Regions from separate parts of the Moritella sp. 5 genome, predicted to be linked through region 1. Evidence: predicted binding sites of a transcription regulator. Region 1 holds the regulator's gene; each other region holds the start of a gene.
What was found. Region 1 encodes sigma-54, which starts transcription at its own class of promoters, with help from an activator protein. Its sites were predicted from a motif close to GTTGGCACGNNNNTNGNNT; they were not measured.
Positions count from the first base shown of each region.

Region 2: HWV01_RS08905 (HAD-IIB family hydrolase) is a predicted target of sigma-54. The motif match lies at 1,772-1,790, and genes of this name have one in related genera.
Region 3: glnK (P-II family nitrogen regulator) is a predicted target of sigma-54. The motif match lies at 2,202-2,220, and genes of this name have one in related genera.
Region 4: flgF (flagellar basal-body rod protein FlgF) is a predicted target of sigma-54. The motif match lies at 2,719-2,737, and genes of this name have one in related genera.

Region 1 is NZ_CP056122.1:238,091-242,240, reverse strand. It holds gene lptC (LPS export ABC transporter periplasmic protein LptC) at 1-338, shown strand, start outside; gene lptA (lipopolysaccharide transport periplasmic protein LptA) at 361-822, shown strand; gene lptB (LPS export ABC transporter ATP-binding protein) at 838-1,563, shown strand; gene HWV01_RS01125 (RNA polymerase factor sigma-54) at 1,613-3,130, shown strand; gene hpf (ribosome hibernation promoting factor) at 3,162-3,449, shown strand; gene rapZ (RNase adapter RapZ) at 3,592-4,150, shown strand, end outside.
Region 2 is NZ_CP056122.1:1,983,787-1,987,936, reverse strand. It holds gene HWV01_RS08915 (DUF4184 family protein) at 1-358, opposite strand, end outside; gene HWV01_RS08910 (rhodanese-related sulfurtransferase) at 581-1,585, opposite strand; gene HWV01_RS08905 (HAD-IIB family hydrolase) at 1,828-3,666, shown strand; gene HWV01_RS08900 (glycosyl transferase) at 3,720-4,150, shown strand, end outside.
Region 3 is NZ_CP056122.1:4,607,387-4,611,536, forward strand. It holds gene HWV01_RS20585 (aminodeoxychorismate/anthranilate synthase component II) at 1-391, opposite strand, end outside; gene HWV01_RS20590 (ammonium transporter) at 570-1,802, opposite strand; gene glnK (P-II family nitrogen regulator) at 1,815-2,153, opposite strand; gene HWV01_RS20600 (PKD domain-containing protein) at 2,665-3,786, shown strand.
Region 4 is NZ_CP056122.1:1,003,206-1,007,355, reverse strand. It holds gene HWV01_RS04625 (flagellar basal body P-ring protein FlgI) at 1-132, opposite strand, end outside; gene HWV01_RS04620 (flagellar basal body L-ring protein FlgH) at 274-1,029, opposite strand; gene flgG (flagellar basal-body rod protein FlgG) at 1,077-1,865, opposite strand; gene flgF (flagellar basal-body rod protein FlgF) at 1,915-2,658, opposite strand; gene flgE (flagellar hook protein FlgE) at 2,843-4,150, opposite strand.

The DNA of each region.
Region 1 (4,150 bases):
TGTTTACTAACCCCGTTATTATTATTTATGATGAAAATGCGCAAGCGACATGGAAGATCAAAGCGAAAGAAGGTAACTTCAGTAGTGACGATGTAGCAACACTACGAAACGATGTTGTCATCAAAAATATGAAAAAAAGTGATTATATTGATGTCATTACTACCAGTTATTTACAATTAGAACTTGCCGAAAATTTGGTGCATAGCGATCAGTTAATTACCATTTCAGGGGACTTATTTCATCAAACAGGTGTCGGACTTGAAGGTGATTTAAAGCAAGAATACATGACTATCCTTAAGCAAGTTGAAGCGATTTATACTAATGATGAAAAAATATAAAGTTTTACTATTAACATTATTCATGAGTAATTCAGCACTCGCGCTAGAGTCTGATTTTCAAGAAGATGTTACCGTAACTTCCAAGCGTCAAGAAGTTTTCATTAAAGAGAACCGAGTAATCTTTTATGATAGTGTAGTGGTTACCCAAGGCACGATATTAATTCATGCCGATAAACTCACGGTCTTAAGCACTGGCGAAAAAGGCACTGAAATCATGATTGCCACAGGTAGTCCAGCCACGTTTTATCAAGAGCTTGATGACGGTAAAAAGATTAATACCGAGTCAGAAGAGATCCGTTATGAGCTTGGCAAAAAACGCTTAACCTTGTCAAAAAATGCACATTTACGCCAAGCTGATAGCGAAGTTAAAAGTGAAAAAATTATCTACCAAATTGACAAACAAGAAATGATAGCCGAAAGCGGCAATCATGAATCCGATCGCGTGATCACTATTTTCACTCCTGAAGACAACAAAACTAATTAGAGTAGATGAATTCATATGGCACGTTTAAAAGTATCACACTTAGCAAAAAGTTATAACAAACGAAAAGTTGTGTCAGATGTGAGTCTCGAAGTTGAGTCAGGCCAAATTGTTGGTTTACTCGGGCCTAATGGCGCAGGTAAAACCACCACCTTTTATATGGTAGTTGGCTTGGTTAAACGAGATCATGGACAAATCTTCATTGATGACCAAGAATTAACACATGAGCCAATGCACATTCGTGCACAACAAGGTATTGGTTACTTACCCCAAGAAGCGTCTATTTTTCGTCGTTTATCGGTAACGAAAAATATCATGGCAATCTTAGAGTTACGAACTGAACTCACCCGTTTCGAACGTGAAGAAAAGTTAGAAGAATTATTAGAAGAGTTCCATATCACCCATATTCGCGATAGTTTAGGTATGAGCTTATCGGGTGGTGAGCGCCGCCGTGTTGAGATTGCTCGCGCGCTCGCGGCAGATCCAAAGTTTATTTTATTAGATGAACCTTTTGCTGGCGTTGATCCAATCTCGGTAGGTGATATTAAAAAAATTATTCAGCATCTGCGCGATCGTGGTTTAGGGGTATTAATTACCGACCATAACGTACGTGAAACACTCGATGTATGTGAACACTCTTATATTGTGAGCCATGGACACTTGATCGCATCTGGTACTTCTGAAGAGATTTTATCCAACGAAAAAGTAAAAGAAGTATACCTAGGTGATCAATTCCGACTATAGTTTGATATTGATACGTTACCGCATTTAAGGAAGAGAGAGTAGTCGTTAGATGAAGCCATCATTACAACTTCGTATGAGTCAATCTCTGGCAATGACGCCACAGTTACAACAAGCGATTCGATTATTACAATTATCGACCTTGGAGTTACAGCAAGAGATTCAAGAAGCATTAGACAGTAATCCGCTACTGGAACAAGAAGATCCCAACACAGCTCAACCAAACGATGCAGAAAGTAGTGATGGACATAATTCAGATAATAACGACACCGTTACCGATGCCAGCCAAATAGAAGTTAGTGATGCGCTAGCCAGTGAAGCCATGCCAGATGAATTACCTAATGACAGTAATTGGGATGATGTCTACACCCCTCAAATACAGACTCACAGCAGTGCGGGCAGCAGTATTGATGGTTTAGACCAAGTCTATCAAGGTGAGACCAGCGAAGGCTTATACGAGCATCTCATGTGGCAAATGGAATTAACCCCATTTTCTGACACCGATCGTGCTATTGCAGTTGCGATTATTGATGGCATTGATGATCATGGTTACCTTAATCAGACTTGTGAAGATATCCTGTCTAGCGTCAATAACGGTCACCAAGAACTTAGCGACAGCAGTAACGAAAATAGTGAAGAGCAAGTTGAATTAGACGAAATAGAAGCAGTATTAAAGCGTATTCAACATTTCGATCCCATCGGCGTTGCAGCGCGTTCATTACAAGAATGTTTATTGATCCAACTTCAGCATTTACCTAAAAACACACCTTGGTTAACAGAATGTCAGCAAATAATTCAGTCTCACATGGATTTATTAGGCAATCGCGACTACCGTCAATTAAGCCGTAAGACAAAATTAAAAGAACCACAGCTTAAAGAGATCATGCAATTAATTCAGAGTCTAGAACCCAGACCTGGCAATGTTATTGATCAGACTGAAGGGCTTTATGTAATTCCCGATGTTTTAGTAAAGAAAAAAAATAATCAGTGGGTAGTCGAGTTAAATCCTGACATTGTGCCAAGATTAAAAGTGAACAATGAATATTCAAACTTGTCGACAAGCAATCGTAATAGCAGCGATGGGCAGTTTATTCGAACGCATGTACAAGAAGCTAAATGGTTTATTAAAAGCTTAGATAGCCGTAATGAAACCTTACTAAAAGTAACGAAAAGTATTGTTCAACGACAAATTGATTTTTTTGAATATGGCGATGAAGCCATGAAACCTATGGTTTTAAATGATGTTGCCGAAGAAGTGGAAATGCACGAGTCAACCATTTCACGGGTAACAACGCAGAAGTTTATGCATACACCACGTGGTATTTTTGAACTTAAGTTTTTCTTTTCAAGCCATGTAAGTACTGACAATGGCGGAGAATGTTCATCAACTGCTATTCGAGCATTAATAAAAAAATTGGTCGCGGCAGAAAATGTCATTAAACCATTAAGTGACAGCAAGATTGCTGATTTACTTGCTGATCAAGGTATCAAAGTGGCTAGACGTACGATTGCAAAATATCGGGAGGCACTAAGTATACCACCGTCTAATCAGCGTAAAAGCCTATTATAAGGCTAATCCAACCTTCATAGGGGAGACATATATGCAAATTAATTTAACCGGTAGACATGTAAACATTACAGACTCACTGAAAGATTATGTTGATAGCAAGTTTTCCAAATTAGAACGGCATTTTGATCATATAAACAATATCCATGTGATTTTAAATGTCGAAAAATTACTTCAAATTGCAGAAGCAAAAATACATTTAAATGGGGGGGAGATCTTTGCCGTGCATGAACACAATGACATGTATGCCGCAATTGATGGCTTACTGGATAAGCTCGATCGCCAAGTGATTAAGCATAAAGAGAAGTTGATTCGTCATTAATTTTAATCTCGCCACAGATAACCTAAAGGAAAACCACTTTTTCCTTTAGGTATTAATGCTTCTGACATAATTAAAACATATCATATCCAAATCAATTGCGGGATAATGAACCCATTATTTTATATCGCTGTGAGGATAAAAGATGAAATTAATAATAGTCAGCGGCCAGTCAGGATCTGGTAAATCAATTGCATTACGCGTGCTTGAAGATCTAGGCTACTATTGCGTAGATAACCTACCAGTAAAATTACTACCACAACTGCTAAAAGCCTTAAATGACCAAACCGAAAAAGTGGCAGTGAGTATTGATGTCCGTAACTTACCGACAGAAAAAAAAGAATTAAACGACATAATTACAGAGTTAAGAACGAGCACCGATCTGACTAGTTTATTTCTTGATACTAACCAGTCAGTCCTTATCAAGCGTTATAGTGAAACCAGACGCCTTCATCCATTAACAAAAGATGAGCTATCTCTATCACAAGCGATTGAAATAGAAAAAAAACGATTAAGCCCTTTAGCGTTACTTGCTGATTTAAAAATCGATACTACTGAACTCAATATTCATGAACTCAGTGAACAGATTAAAGAACGTATTTTAGGAAAAAAAAACAACCAACTTGTCTTAGTATTTCAATCATTTGGTTTTAAACATGGTCTACCTATGGATGCCGATTATGTATTTGATGTCCGTTTTCTAC
Region 2 (4,150 bases), 1.7 Mb from region 1:
CAAAATGACTCGTCGCATCCCACAGCACATGACTGTATGCACCGAGCAATACCCCAAACACGACTAAAAGATACGAAGACTTTCCGAATGACCAATCCCTTCGCGGCAACCGAAACAGCTCTAGAGTTGGCCCCTCGATCCACCGATACCAAACAAGTAACATTAAAAGTGACGGAAGAAGACAATAAATAAGCACCCCGAGCTCTGAATGCCCAGGCGCTTCTGTTGGATTAAGAGCGAAAAGATATGGGAAGTCTGGTGACATGCTTCCAACAACCATTGCAGCAAGCGGAACCTTTCCCCGCGCAATGACTGATACAGGTAGTGCGACTACTGCGTGTGATAATGTGTATGGCATCGTTTTATCCACCTAACAGGTTGTTATACGGAATGACGTATAACGTGAGTTCCAGTTTAATTTCATTATCATAAACAGTACCAAATACACGATTAATTACAAATAATAACCTCAAACTGCAGATAATAAAAAACCGCGAGTAAATTACCATTCCAAGTAACCTAACCAGCGGTTTTTATTCTAAGCGTTTATTAGCTTATTTAAGTATTTATAACCCAAATATTACTTCGCGTTTTGCTCAGCTTTTTTCTTTGCTTTTTCTACGCGACGTTCATCAATGATGTGTTTAATTTCACCACCAATGTGTGACTCACCACGTTTTTCAGCGAGTTCCATTTGACGTTCACGCTCAGCAAAACGGCTACGCTGTTCATCTGTCACTTGATCATGACAACGGTGACAGCTAAGGCCTTTCACGTAATGCTCACTTTGCAGTTCATCTTGTGTTAACGGGTAACGACAAGCGAAGCATTGGTCACATTCACCTTGTTCTAAGTCGTGGTTTACAGAAACACGGCCATCGAATACAAAGCACTCACCTTCCCACATCGTTTCTTCTTTTGGCACTTCTTCAAGATACTTAAGAATACCGCCATCTAAGTGGTAAACTTCGTCAAAACCTTGCTCTTTTAAATAAGCTGTCGATTTTTCACAACGGATACCACCTGTACAATACATCGCTACTTTCTTGTGTTTTTCTTTGTCCAAGTTGTTTTTCACATACTCAGGGAATTCACGGAAAGTCGCAGTATTCGGGTTTACAGCGTTTTGGAATGTACCGATCTCAATTTCATAGTCGTTACGTGTATCAATCAAAATCACTTCAGGATCAGAAATAAGTGCATTCCAATCTTTCGGTTTTACATATGTACCAACAACTTGGTTAGGATCAATACCTTCAACACCCATGGTTACGATTTCTTTTTTCAGCTTAACCTTAGTACGTAAGAACGGATTCTCATCGTTATAAGATTCTTTGAAAGAGATTTCGCCCAGACTTGGGTCTTGAGATAAAAAGCTTAATACAGCATCAATACCTGCTTGTGGCCCAGCAATTGTACCGTTAATACCCTCGGCCGCTAATAACAGCGTACCGCGAACATCTTGGCTTTCCATTTTTGCTAATAAAGGCGCGCGTAACGCTTCGAAATTCTCTAAACGTACGAATTTATATAATGCACAAACTGTAATTTGAGCGGTATTTTTTGTAGTAATTGGTGCTGACATTTGGTTATTCCCCATTGAGCTAACTAGAACGTAAATCCAGAGCTGTAGATTAAGGCGGCGATGTTAACAGAAATACCCTATATCGACCAGAAAAATTGATATAGATCAATAAATATCACCTAGCATCCCTCCTAGAAACACTTAACCTTATACCTTAGAGGTATTTTATTGTTAAATTAATCCATAGCTGGCACGGTTATTGATTAATTTATTATAAGATTCGCTCATTCAAGGATGCTATTATGATAACAAACCCACAACTAACCGCATTTATTGAGCGTAATAAGCTAAAAACCGCTTATTTAACCGATGCTGCAAAATGGTACACAGGGCTCATATCGGCAATCAGAGCGCACCAGTATAGTGCAATAAACAGTGCGGTAACAGATATTGACCGCATAAATAACAAACAAGCACCTGTTCTAATTGGTATTAATGGCTGCCAAGGCTCGGGTAAATCAACACTCGCCGATTATCTCTCGACCTATTTAACCAGCGCCTATAAAATGAATGTTGCGGTTCTCTCTCTCGATGATTTTTATTATAGCCACCAGCAACGTAAAAATCTGTCTGAGCATGAGCACCACCTATTACAAACCCGTGGCGTGCCAGGAACACATAATTTATCGCTCGCACACAGCACATTAGATAAGTTGCGATCCGCTAACAATAAATCAACACCAGTTGCCCTACCTCGGTTTAATAAAACCACCGATAACCCGTACCCTGAATCAGAGTGGCCAGTGATTCACGGCGCTGTCGATGTCATTATTCTAGAAGGTTGGTGCTTAGGCGTACAAGCACAAACAGATGAGGCACTATTAGAACCCGTCAACAATCTTGAAGCAACGAAAGACAAATACGGTGTTTGGCGTCGCTATGTGAACAACCAAATCAAACATCACTACGCTGCGCTTTATGAACGACTTGATATGTTAGTCATGCTTAAAGCACCAAGTTTTAATACCGTTTACCAATGGCGGCTAGAGCAAGAATTAAAATTAAAGCAGCAGGCGCTTACAGTCAAGTCCCCACTCAATCGTGTCATGAATGAATCTGAGATAAAGCTGTTTACCGCCTATTTCCAGCGACTTACTGAACATGGGTTAACGACATTACCGGCATTATGCAATTGGGTTTTTGAAATGGACAGTAGCCGCAACATAGTGCATTCATACAGTCCTCAGTCAATGCAGCTTGATCATTACCCTGCCATTTTTACAGATCTTGATGGAACCTTGCTCGATCATGACAACTACAGCTTCACACCCGCATTAAGTACCCTTGCCAAATTAAAGCGCGCGGCAATACCCGTTATTCCAAATACCAGTAAAACCTATGCCGAATTACTCGAACTAAGAAAACAGTTAGATTTAAATGGGCCTTTTATTGTTGAAAATGGCGCTGCTATTTACATCCCAGTTAACTACTTTAGCCACCAACCTATCGGTACAATACAACAAGATGGTTACTGGGTTAAATCCCTTGTTCATTCACGCGAACATTGGTTATCACTATTACAAACAGTACCAGCACAGCTGACAGAGCTGTTCACAAATATGGATACAATGACAATTAACGACATTGTTGATGCGACAGGGTTAGATGAGGCAAGCGCAGCGCTTGCAAGTCAAAGACAATATGGCGAACCCGTACTCTGGAAAGGTAACGCAGCTCAGAAACAAGTGTTCATCCAACACTTAAAGAAACAAGGCGCGACGATTTTAGAAGGCGGACGTTTCCTGCATGTTTGTGGCGATTGTAACAAAGGCAAAGCAATGAATTGGTTAATGAATCAATTTAAATTATTTAACCCACAGCAAACGACTTACTCTATTGCAGTCGGTGATGGGAACAATGATATTGCCATGTTAGAAGCTGCGCAATATGCCGCAATCATTTTATCTCCAGTGCATATCCCACCAAAATTAAAACGTAAACAGTGCTTAATCACGAGTAAGAATACAGGACCAACAGGCTGGGCTGAGGTGTTAGCAAAATTATTACCGAAGGTATTACCTGAGCGGCCACCCAAACTATTACCGAAGGTATTACCTGAGTTTGAACTAACAACAGTTTGAATTTTGAAACATCAATTCAATACTTCGATTCAAATATTTAAGGAAGGTTTATCATGGCTGATTTTTATCAAAATGGTGTAATTACAACACTGCATAACCTAAACCAGCGTCCATTAGAAGCAATGGAAGCAGAACTCACTGAATTTTCAAAACTGCGTCCTATGTCGTTAATTCTCCCATCACTATTCTCAGAGTTGGAAGGGAAAGCACTGCCTAATATTATTAATCATTTACAAGATGTGCCGTATTTAAACGAAATTGTGATCGGTTTAGACCGCGCGAATGAAGAACAATATAAACACGCATTAAAATTCTTCGGCGCATTACCACAGCATCACCGTATTTTATGGAATGATGGTCCTCGCCTGCAAGCACTTGATGCTGAACTCGCAGCACTTGGCTTAGCGCCCAAAGAATTAGGCAAAGGCCGTAACGTCTGGTACTGCATGGGTTACACACTTGCATCGGGAAAATCAGAATCAGT
Region 3 (4,150 bases), 620 kb from region 1:
TCAAAGAATGATAACGCGTAACTGTTAAAGGGTTATTTAACCCCGCAAAAACGCCTTTACCTTTATGCTGTATTTTCGATGTTTTACCATGCATCACTTTTTTAGCTTTAATTACATTTGCGCCAAATACTTGGGCAATAGATTGATGACCAAGGCAAACGCCTAAAATTGGTATTTTCCCTGCAAACTGTTCGATAACAGATAATGAAATACCAGCATCGTTGGGTGTACACGGTCCTGGAGAAATAACCAAATAATCAGGAGACAGGATAGATATTTGCTCCAGTGAAATTTCGTCATTACGCTTAACGACAACTTCTTGCCCAAGCTCTGAGAAGTATTGAAATAAATTAAACGTAAAACTATCGTAGTTATCGATAATAAGTAACATGCGGAATTAAAATTCTAATGAGGAAACTAAGTGAATAATATCATAGGTAGAAATTGGATTCTAATAATGTGCCTTCGAATAAATCGACACGACTGAGTCATCTTTATGTTTAAAGAAACAAAGAAAAAGCTCAGCAGTTGCTGAGCTTTTGTTATTTATAACCTGCTATGAACTCAATTTATTTAACTGATACAAACTCAGGGTAAGCATCGATACCACAGTCAGCCATATCCATACCTGTAACTTCTTCTTCTTCAGTAACACGAATACCCATTGTCGCTTTCAGTACAGCCCACACTAAGATACTTGCTGCGAATACCCAAGCAAAGATAATCGCTGCGCCGTATATTTGAGCACTAAATGTTGCATCTGAATTGCTAAATGGAACAACCATTAAACCAAATAGACCACAAACACCATGCACTGAGATAGCACCAACTGGATCATCAATCTTCGCTTTATCTAATGCTACGATACTAAATACGACTAACGCACCACCTAAAGCACCCAATAATGTAGCAAATGCGGGTGCAGGACTCAGAGGGTCTGCCGTGATAGTAACCAAACCAGCTAATGCACCATTAAGAATCATTGTTAAATCAGCTTTACCCCACATTATTTTAGTAATAAGCAATGCAGCTACAGCACCGGCAGCCGCCGCCGCGTTCGTGTTCAGAAAGATTTGACCAACAGCCGTTGCATTTTCAGCATCTGAAAGTAGTAGTTGTGAGCCACCGTTAAAACCAAACCAACCCATCCATAAGATAAATGCACCTAATGTTGCTAGTGGCATATTTGAACCTGGGATTGGATACACTTCACCGTTCTTACCATATTTACCCTTACGAGCGCCCAGTAGAAGTACGGCAGCAAATGCAGCCGTCGCACCAGCCATGTGTACAATACCTGAACCCGCAAAATCAGAGAAACCAGCTTCAGCTAAGAAACCACCACCCCAAGTCCAGTAACCTTCCATCGGGTAAATAACACCAGTTAAAACAACAGTGAAGGCGAGGAAAGCCCATAGTTTCATACGTTCAGCAACCGCACCTGATACAATCGACATTGCTGTTGCAACAAATACAACTTGGAAGAAGAAGTCTGATTCTAATGAGTGATCAGCGCCCTCAGATTGTGAGCCAATTAAAGAACCAAATGATGGGATAATGCCGCCTTCAGTATTACCAACATACATGATGTTATAACCGACTAATAAAAACATGATACATGCGATAGAATAAAGCACGATGTTCTTTGTCAGAATTTCAGTTGTATTCTTAGATCTAACGAGGCCAGCTTCGAGCATAGCAAAACCTGCCGCCATCCACATCACAAGTACACCTGACATTAAAAAGTAAAAAGTATCGAGTGCAAAACGCAGCTCAGTAACTGTAGTTGTTAGCTCTTGCATAATTTATTTCCTTTAAATTGCTTCTGAGTCCATTTCGCCCGTACGGATACGCACAACTTGTGTTAAATCGTAAACAAAAATCTTACCATCACCAATTTTTCCCGTATAAGCAGCACTATTAATAGCTTCAATTACGCGATCAACATTTTCACTCTGTGTTGCGATTTCTAACTTAACTTTAGGTAAAAAATCAACTTGATATTCTGCACCACGATACAATTCGGTATGACCTTTTTGACGACCAAAGCCTTTCACTTCAGTTACTGTTAATCCTTCAACACCGATATCTGCTACTGCTTCACGAACATCATCGAGTTTAAATGGTTTAATGATTGCGCTTATTAGCTTCATAAAGAGCTCCTTGCCTGAGTATATTGAGTATCTATATGATTAAACTTAATTCAACGTCCGTGCCAACAATTAAAACAAAGTAAATTCAACAGCTTAATATAATGCCCCCACATTTACGCATCTATAAAGCACTAACTTGGTGCAGCAGCGAAGTTGTTAACCCCAATTCAGTGCAATTGTTGTTCAAATGTTAACAACTATAAAATGTGAGATCGTAATCCCACTTTTAATAACTTCTTATACCTTAAAATTACGTAATAAATTAATTAATTTTAATTGTTAATCATTACTACTAATTAGGCTCATTTAAGTCTAAATAATTAAATTTGATATAATTCATTTAAAATAAATTAAATCATTTCAATAAGAGCACCAGACAAAAGGTGACACAACGTTTTGTACCACAATCAAATTGGTACTTCTTATAATCCGTTATAATGATAATGTGCTTCCAACCCGAGTAGCCAAGATGGATCTGTTACTCAAAATCTAAACTCATGGAAGAAATACGATGAAGAAATTACTACTGGTAGCACTATTATCAACGCTTACAGCTTGCGGTTCTGAGGATGTATTTGATAATGACGATAAGGATGACAAATTAAAAACGATATCATCCGTGAGTTTTTCAGCTACACCTAGTGATATAAACTCACCCATTTATAATTTCAGTTCCGTTTATACCGTAAATGATGTTGAGCAATCCACTGACGACATGACTTTTAACTGGTCAGTAAGCTTAGAAGGTGAAGGACAAGTAACCTCATTATATCCAGAACAAGCACCTCAATATGAGTTTAAAGAAGCTGCCACCTACAAAGTAAAGTTAACAGTAGAGAATCATACTGGAGAAGCTTTAGCTCAGTTTTCAAAAAATTTAACAATCAGTGCAGAAGATATAGCTACACAGCCCCTATCCCCACGCGCAATAATAGGCATTACGGATAGAGCAACAACGGTATATACGTTTAATAGCGATTCCTCTAGCTATAGTGAAGGCTCTTTATCTCAAATTGATTGGGTGATTGAAGGTCAAGAGTTGTCAGGACCTCAAGTCACCCATAGTTTTAGCAAAACAGGGCAACATATTGTTCATTTAAAAGTCACAGCCGAAGATAACACCCAAGCAACAACAGCAACGACTGTTTACGTTGTTGATGAAATAACAACTCCAACTGCAAAGTTAAACTATACAAAGGATAAGTTAGTTGTAAGCTTCGATGCGAGCGAAAGTTCCAACCAAAGCAGCGATATCTCGTCTTATAACTGGGATTTTGGTAATGGAGAATCAGCAACGGGGATTACGGCCTCCGCAACTTACCCATCAGAAGGCCCTTACAACGTGGTTTTAACTGTCGCGAGTAAAGAAGGTGTAACAAATACAAAAACAGAAACAATTAATGTTTACGAAGAAGGCTCTTACGTAACTTGTGATGTATTAACATCCTCTAGCTGGTTGTATAAAAAAACAGATGAACGTCAGTGCTTTAGTACTTCACCAATTACAAGTCGTGCAGCGGCAGAAGCTTGGTGTGGTGCGAGAATTCAACAATACATCGATGATTTATCATTTCCCCGTATAAAACCAACGTTAACTTGGCAGGTAAGACAGCAAGGTAATAATGAGTGCTAAGTTAGCGAGCAGTCCCAACCTAAAATTAAATGGTTAGTGTTTATCCGAAAGCCTGAATCTTTCGATTCAGGCTTTCGTTGTTGTTGGCGGAGTGCCGGGACTCGAACCCGCGAAGCCTTCGGCAGCGTGACAGGCCGCCTTTTTTAGGTAAACAGTCTAACCAACTGAACGACAACTCCGAACAATCTGTATTTTTTGTATCCTGAATTTCAGGCACAAAAAAAGCCTCTATTTCTAACAAAAAGTTTTCGATTCAGGCTTTCGTTGTTTGTTGGCAAAGAGAAAGCGGACGGTTTTCTATAAACCACAACCCGCACTCCGGCGTGATAGGCCGCTTATCTTTTTATAAAGAGTCTAATCAACT
Region 4 (4,150 bases), 770 kb from region 1:
CCCTTGCACAGAACTTATATCTTTAATTCGCGCTGCATGTGCAGTATTGATCGTAACAACAAAAAAGCTTAACAAGACAATGCTCATGCCGAATAAGAAATGTTGTCGTTTAATCCGAGTTGATAGTTTCATCTAAATAACCTGTGCTATAAGAATTGTCATTATTTTGGTTTATACAGCTTACTGCCAAAATTATGACAACCGCGAAATAATGGGCGTTATAGAGCTAATAGCAATTGTCATACCAAGATGTTATTTAAAGATTGGCTCAGATTAAAAAGGCCATTTATTACCATTCAGGAATTTAGTTGCCCAGCCTTGTACTTGCGCTTCCCCCAAATCATCAATTGCGCCATATTGAATACGCGCATTCGCGATCAAAGAAGAATTCACTTTATTATCAGCGTCGACATCTTGTGGGCGTAATAAGCCAGTAAGACGAATATACTCACTCCCATTATTCAGCATGAGCCACTTCTCACCACGAATAACTAAGTTATTATTAGGTAACACACGCACGACGGTAACAGAGATATTACCTTCTAAACTGTTGCTCTGATCGGCAGAACCATTTCCAGAAAAAGAACTCGTTTGATTTAAACTACCTTCAATCGTATAACCGCTAATAGTCACCTCGTCACCGCCAAGCTTGATAGGGTCTAATTCAAACGAGTTATCTTTACCTAGGTTTGAGCTGGCTTTCTTTTTAGCACTGGTTGACTCTGTCAATGTAACAGTAATGATGTCACCGACACGACGTGCTTTAATATCCGAGAAAATATTATTATTGTATTGTGGATTAAATAACGATCCCGTTACTTTCGCTTGTACTGGATTATCATCGGGTACAATCGGTGCATAATCAGGTGAGTCTTGCTGTGGGGTTTCGTTCACATCAGCTGGTTCTTCCACATCTTCGGTTTTGGTCGTGTCTGTATTTTTAGCGACCATGTCATCTTTTACTTTAACCAAAGACGAGCAACCAGCTAGCTGGATAAAAACAAACAAAGCAAGGATAAGATTACGCATTATATTTCTCGATGTTATGAATTAATGTTTAACGATTAACCGTTAAATTATAACTGTTGATTGGTATAACTTAACATTTCATCAACCGCTGAGATTACTTTTGAATTCATCTCATATACACGTTGGCTTTCAATCAGATTTACTAATTCTTCCGTCACGTTTACATTCGATGTTTCAATCGCACCTTGCACTAATTTACCCAGGCCTTCATTACTTGGAAGACCTTGTACCGGATCACCACTGGCACCCGTTTGAATATACATATTTTGTCCAATTGGCTGTAGACCACCTGGATTAACAAAGTCTGAAATATTAATCTGACCAACGGTTTGATTGTTTGTCTGACCCGGTAAACTTACCGAGACTTCACCATCTTCCGAAACGGTAACAGTTTGTGCATCTGCAGGTATTTGGATCTGCGGCTGTAATGGATAACCCGTGCCAGGTGTCACGATAATCCCTTCATCATTTAAAGTGAATTGACCGTTACGGGTATATGACGTAGTGCCATCCGGCATTTCAATTTCGAAAAAACCACGGCCACTGACCATTAAATCCAGCGAGTTATCAGTCGTTAACATATTACCTTGAGAATGATCTTTTTGGGTCGCAACAACCCGAGCACCCGAACCAACCATTAAGCCAGACGGTAGTTTGGTATTTTGCGATGATTGACCACCCGGTTGATTTACCGCTTGGTACAATAAATCTTCAAAGATAGCGCGCTCTTTCTTAAAACCAACCGTGCTGGCATTGGCTAAGTTATTTGAAATGGTTGAGATATTCGTTTGCTGTGCTTCTAAACCGGTTTTACTTATCCATAATGCAGGATTCATAACATTTCCTCGTCTAATTTATACTTTGTGTGGACTCATCAACGAACAATTAATTCACTCGTAATAGCGAATCTGATGCTTTGTCATTTTCTTCTGCTGTTTTCATCATTTTTATCTGCATTTCAAATTGACGTTGCAAATTAATCATTCCGGTGAGTTCACCAACAGCACTAACATTACTGGTTTCTAACGCGCCACCTGCTACTTGGACATTTAAATCAACGGCGGCTGGCATACCATCCGCTTGTCGAAACATGCCATCATAGCCTTTAACTAAATTTCGAACATCGGGATTAACCAGCTTTAATTGGTCAACTTCTTCCAAGGCATTTGCCGGAGCCCCCTGAGGACGAACCTCAATACGGCCATCGGCATGAATTTTTATTTGTTCAACGGGGACAGGGATCACGATAGGACCATTTTCACCAAGTACAGAACGACCTGACGATGTCAACAACTCGCCAGTCGGACTCATGTGCAGACTGCCGCTACGGGTATAACTTTCCTTATTCTTATCATCCAGCACACTTAACCAACCATCACCTTGGATCGCAACATCGAGTGCATTACCCGTTTGTTGTAGTCCTCCAGCAGTAAAATCCTGCCCCGGACTTTCGGTAATAGCAAATACACGGGTTGGTAGGCCTTCACCAAACGCTTGCATTGAACGCGCTTGTTCAAAATCAGCCTTAAAACCATGTGTATTCACATTGGCAATATTATTGGCACGAACAGCCAATGCATTCATATTTTCTTTGGCACCCGACATAGAGATATAAAGCATATTGTCCATTCGTCAATCCTCTGTCACTTTTTGTTGAAATCGTTAATTACCCGTCTAATCTCAGTAATAAAGCAATTAAAGTGCCAAAATTAAAAAGCCACCCTAAATAGGATGGCTTTTATCAAAAATTTATCTCTCGATAAATTATATGTCGAATAATTCCACTTGCTATATGGCTTACTCGTCCGTTACATTAACGGATCTGTAATACTGTATCTTGTAGTTTCGAGTTAACCTCTAATGTTCTTGAATTGGCTTGGTAGTTACGTTGTGCCGTAATTAAGTTAACAAGCTCACTGGTCAAGTTTACATTAGACTGTTCTAGTGCCGATGAATTAATCTTACCAAAGGTACCTGAGTTGGCTTCGCCAGCAATCGCAGCGCCCGAAAGTTGTGATGCACGCCAGCCCGTATCACCCGTCTGACTCAAGCCTTGTTCATTGGCAAACTTAGCCATCGCAATCATACCCAACTTGTCATTACGACCATTACTGTAGCTCGCCGCAACCATACCATCCGGGCCAATATCAATCCCCGTTAATCGACCCACAGTAGCCCCATCTTGCTCAAGCTTAGAAACTTCAAATGCAGACGCAAACTGAGTCGGGTTATTGATATTAAGTTTAATCGTCTGAGTGGTATCCGCACCGTTAGTTAAAATAGCGCCTAGTGGCAAGGTCTCTGCGATCGCAGGGAGTTGCTGTTGCAATAGTCCTGATGAATCAAATGTCATTCGCATCGCGGTCGGTTTTACTGGAGTTCCCGGAGCCGATGCAACAGCCTGACCACCAACAATATTAAGAGGTTGATCATCCACATAGTTAAACTCTAACCAAGAGTTTGCTGGTGCACCCGCAGAGCCATCTTTTACGTAATAAGTTGATAAGGTATGTGACTCACCTAACGAATCATAAATAGAAACAGACGTCGCAGAAGTATAGGTGCCACTGTCTGCGGGATCAAATTTCAATGGGTCTAATCCTGGTGATGTAGCCGGTAAATTCATCGTCATATCAACATTGCGCGTTGACTCTGGCACACCTGCTGTATCGGGGATTTGTAGCGGTTTGGTTGACGCCATACTCACCGCTTTTGGTGATCCATCGTCATTAACATCATAAACTTGCAGATAATTACCCGCTGAATTAGTCACAAAACTATTTGCATCAAGCTTAAAGGCACCTGCACGCGTATAATTACGGTCCATAGACTCAAGTCCATCAGACATAACGAAGAAACCATTACCGTTAATCGCCAAATCAAGTGAGTTATCGGTAAAGTTCAAACTACCTTGTTGGAACTGTTGTGCAACATGAGCCGTTGCCACACCGTTACCAACAGAGGTTTTTGCATTTGAGAAAATCGATGTTGCATAAACATCACCAAACTCGGCGCGAGACTCTTTAAAACCCGTGGTGTTAACGTTAGCAATATTATTTGCCGTTGTATTAAGGTCTTTCTGAGCAGCGTTAATCCCACTCAAGGCGATGTTAAATGACAT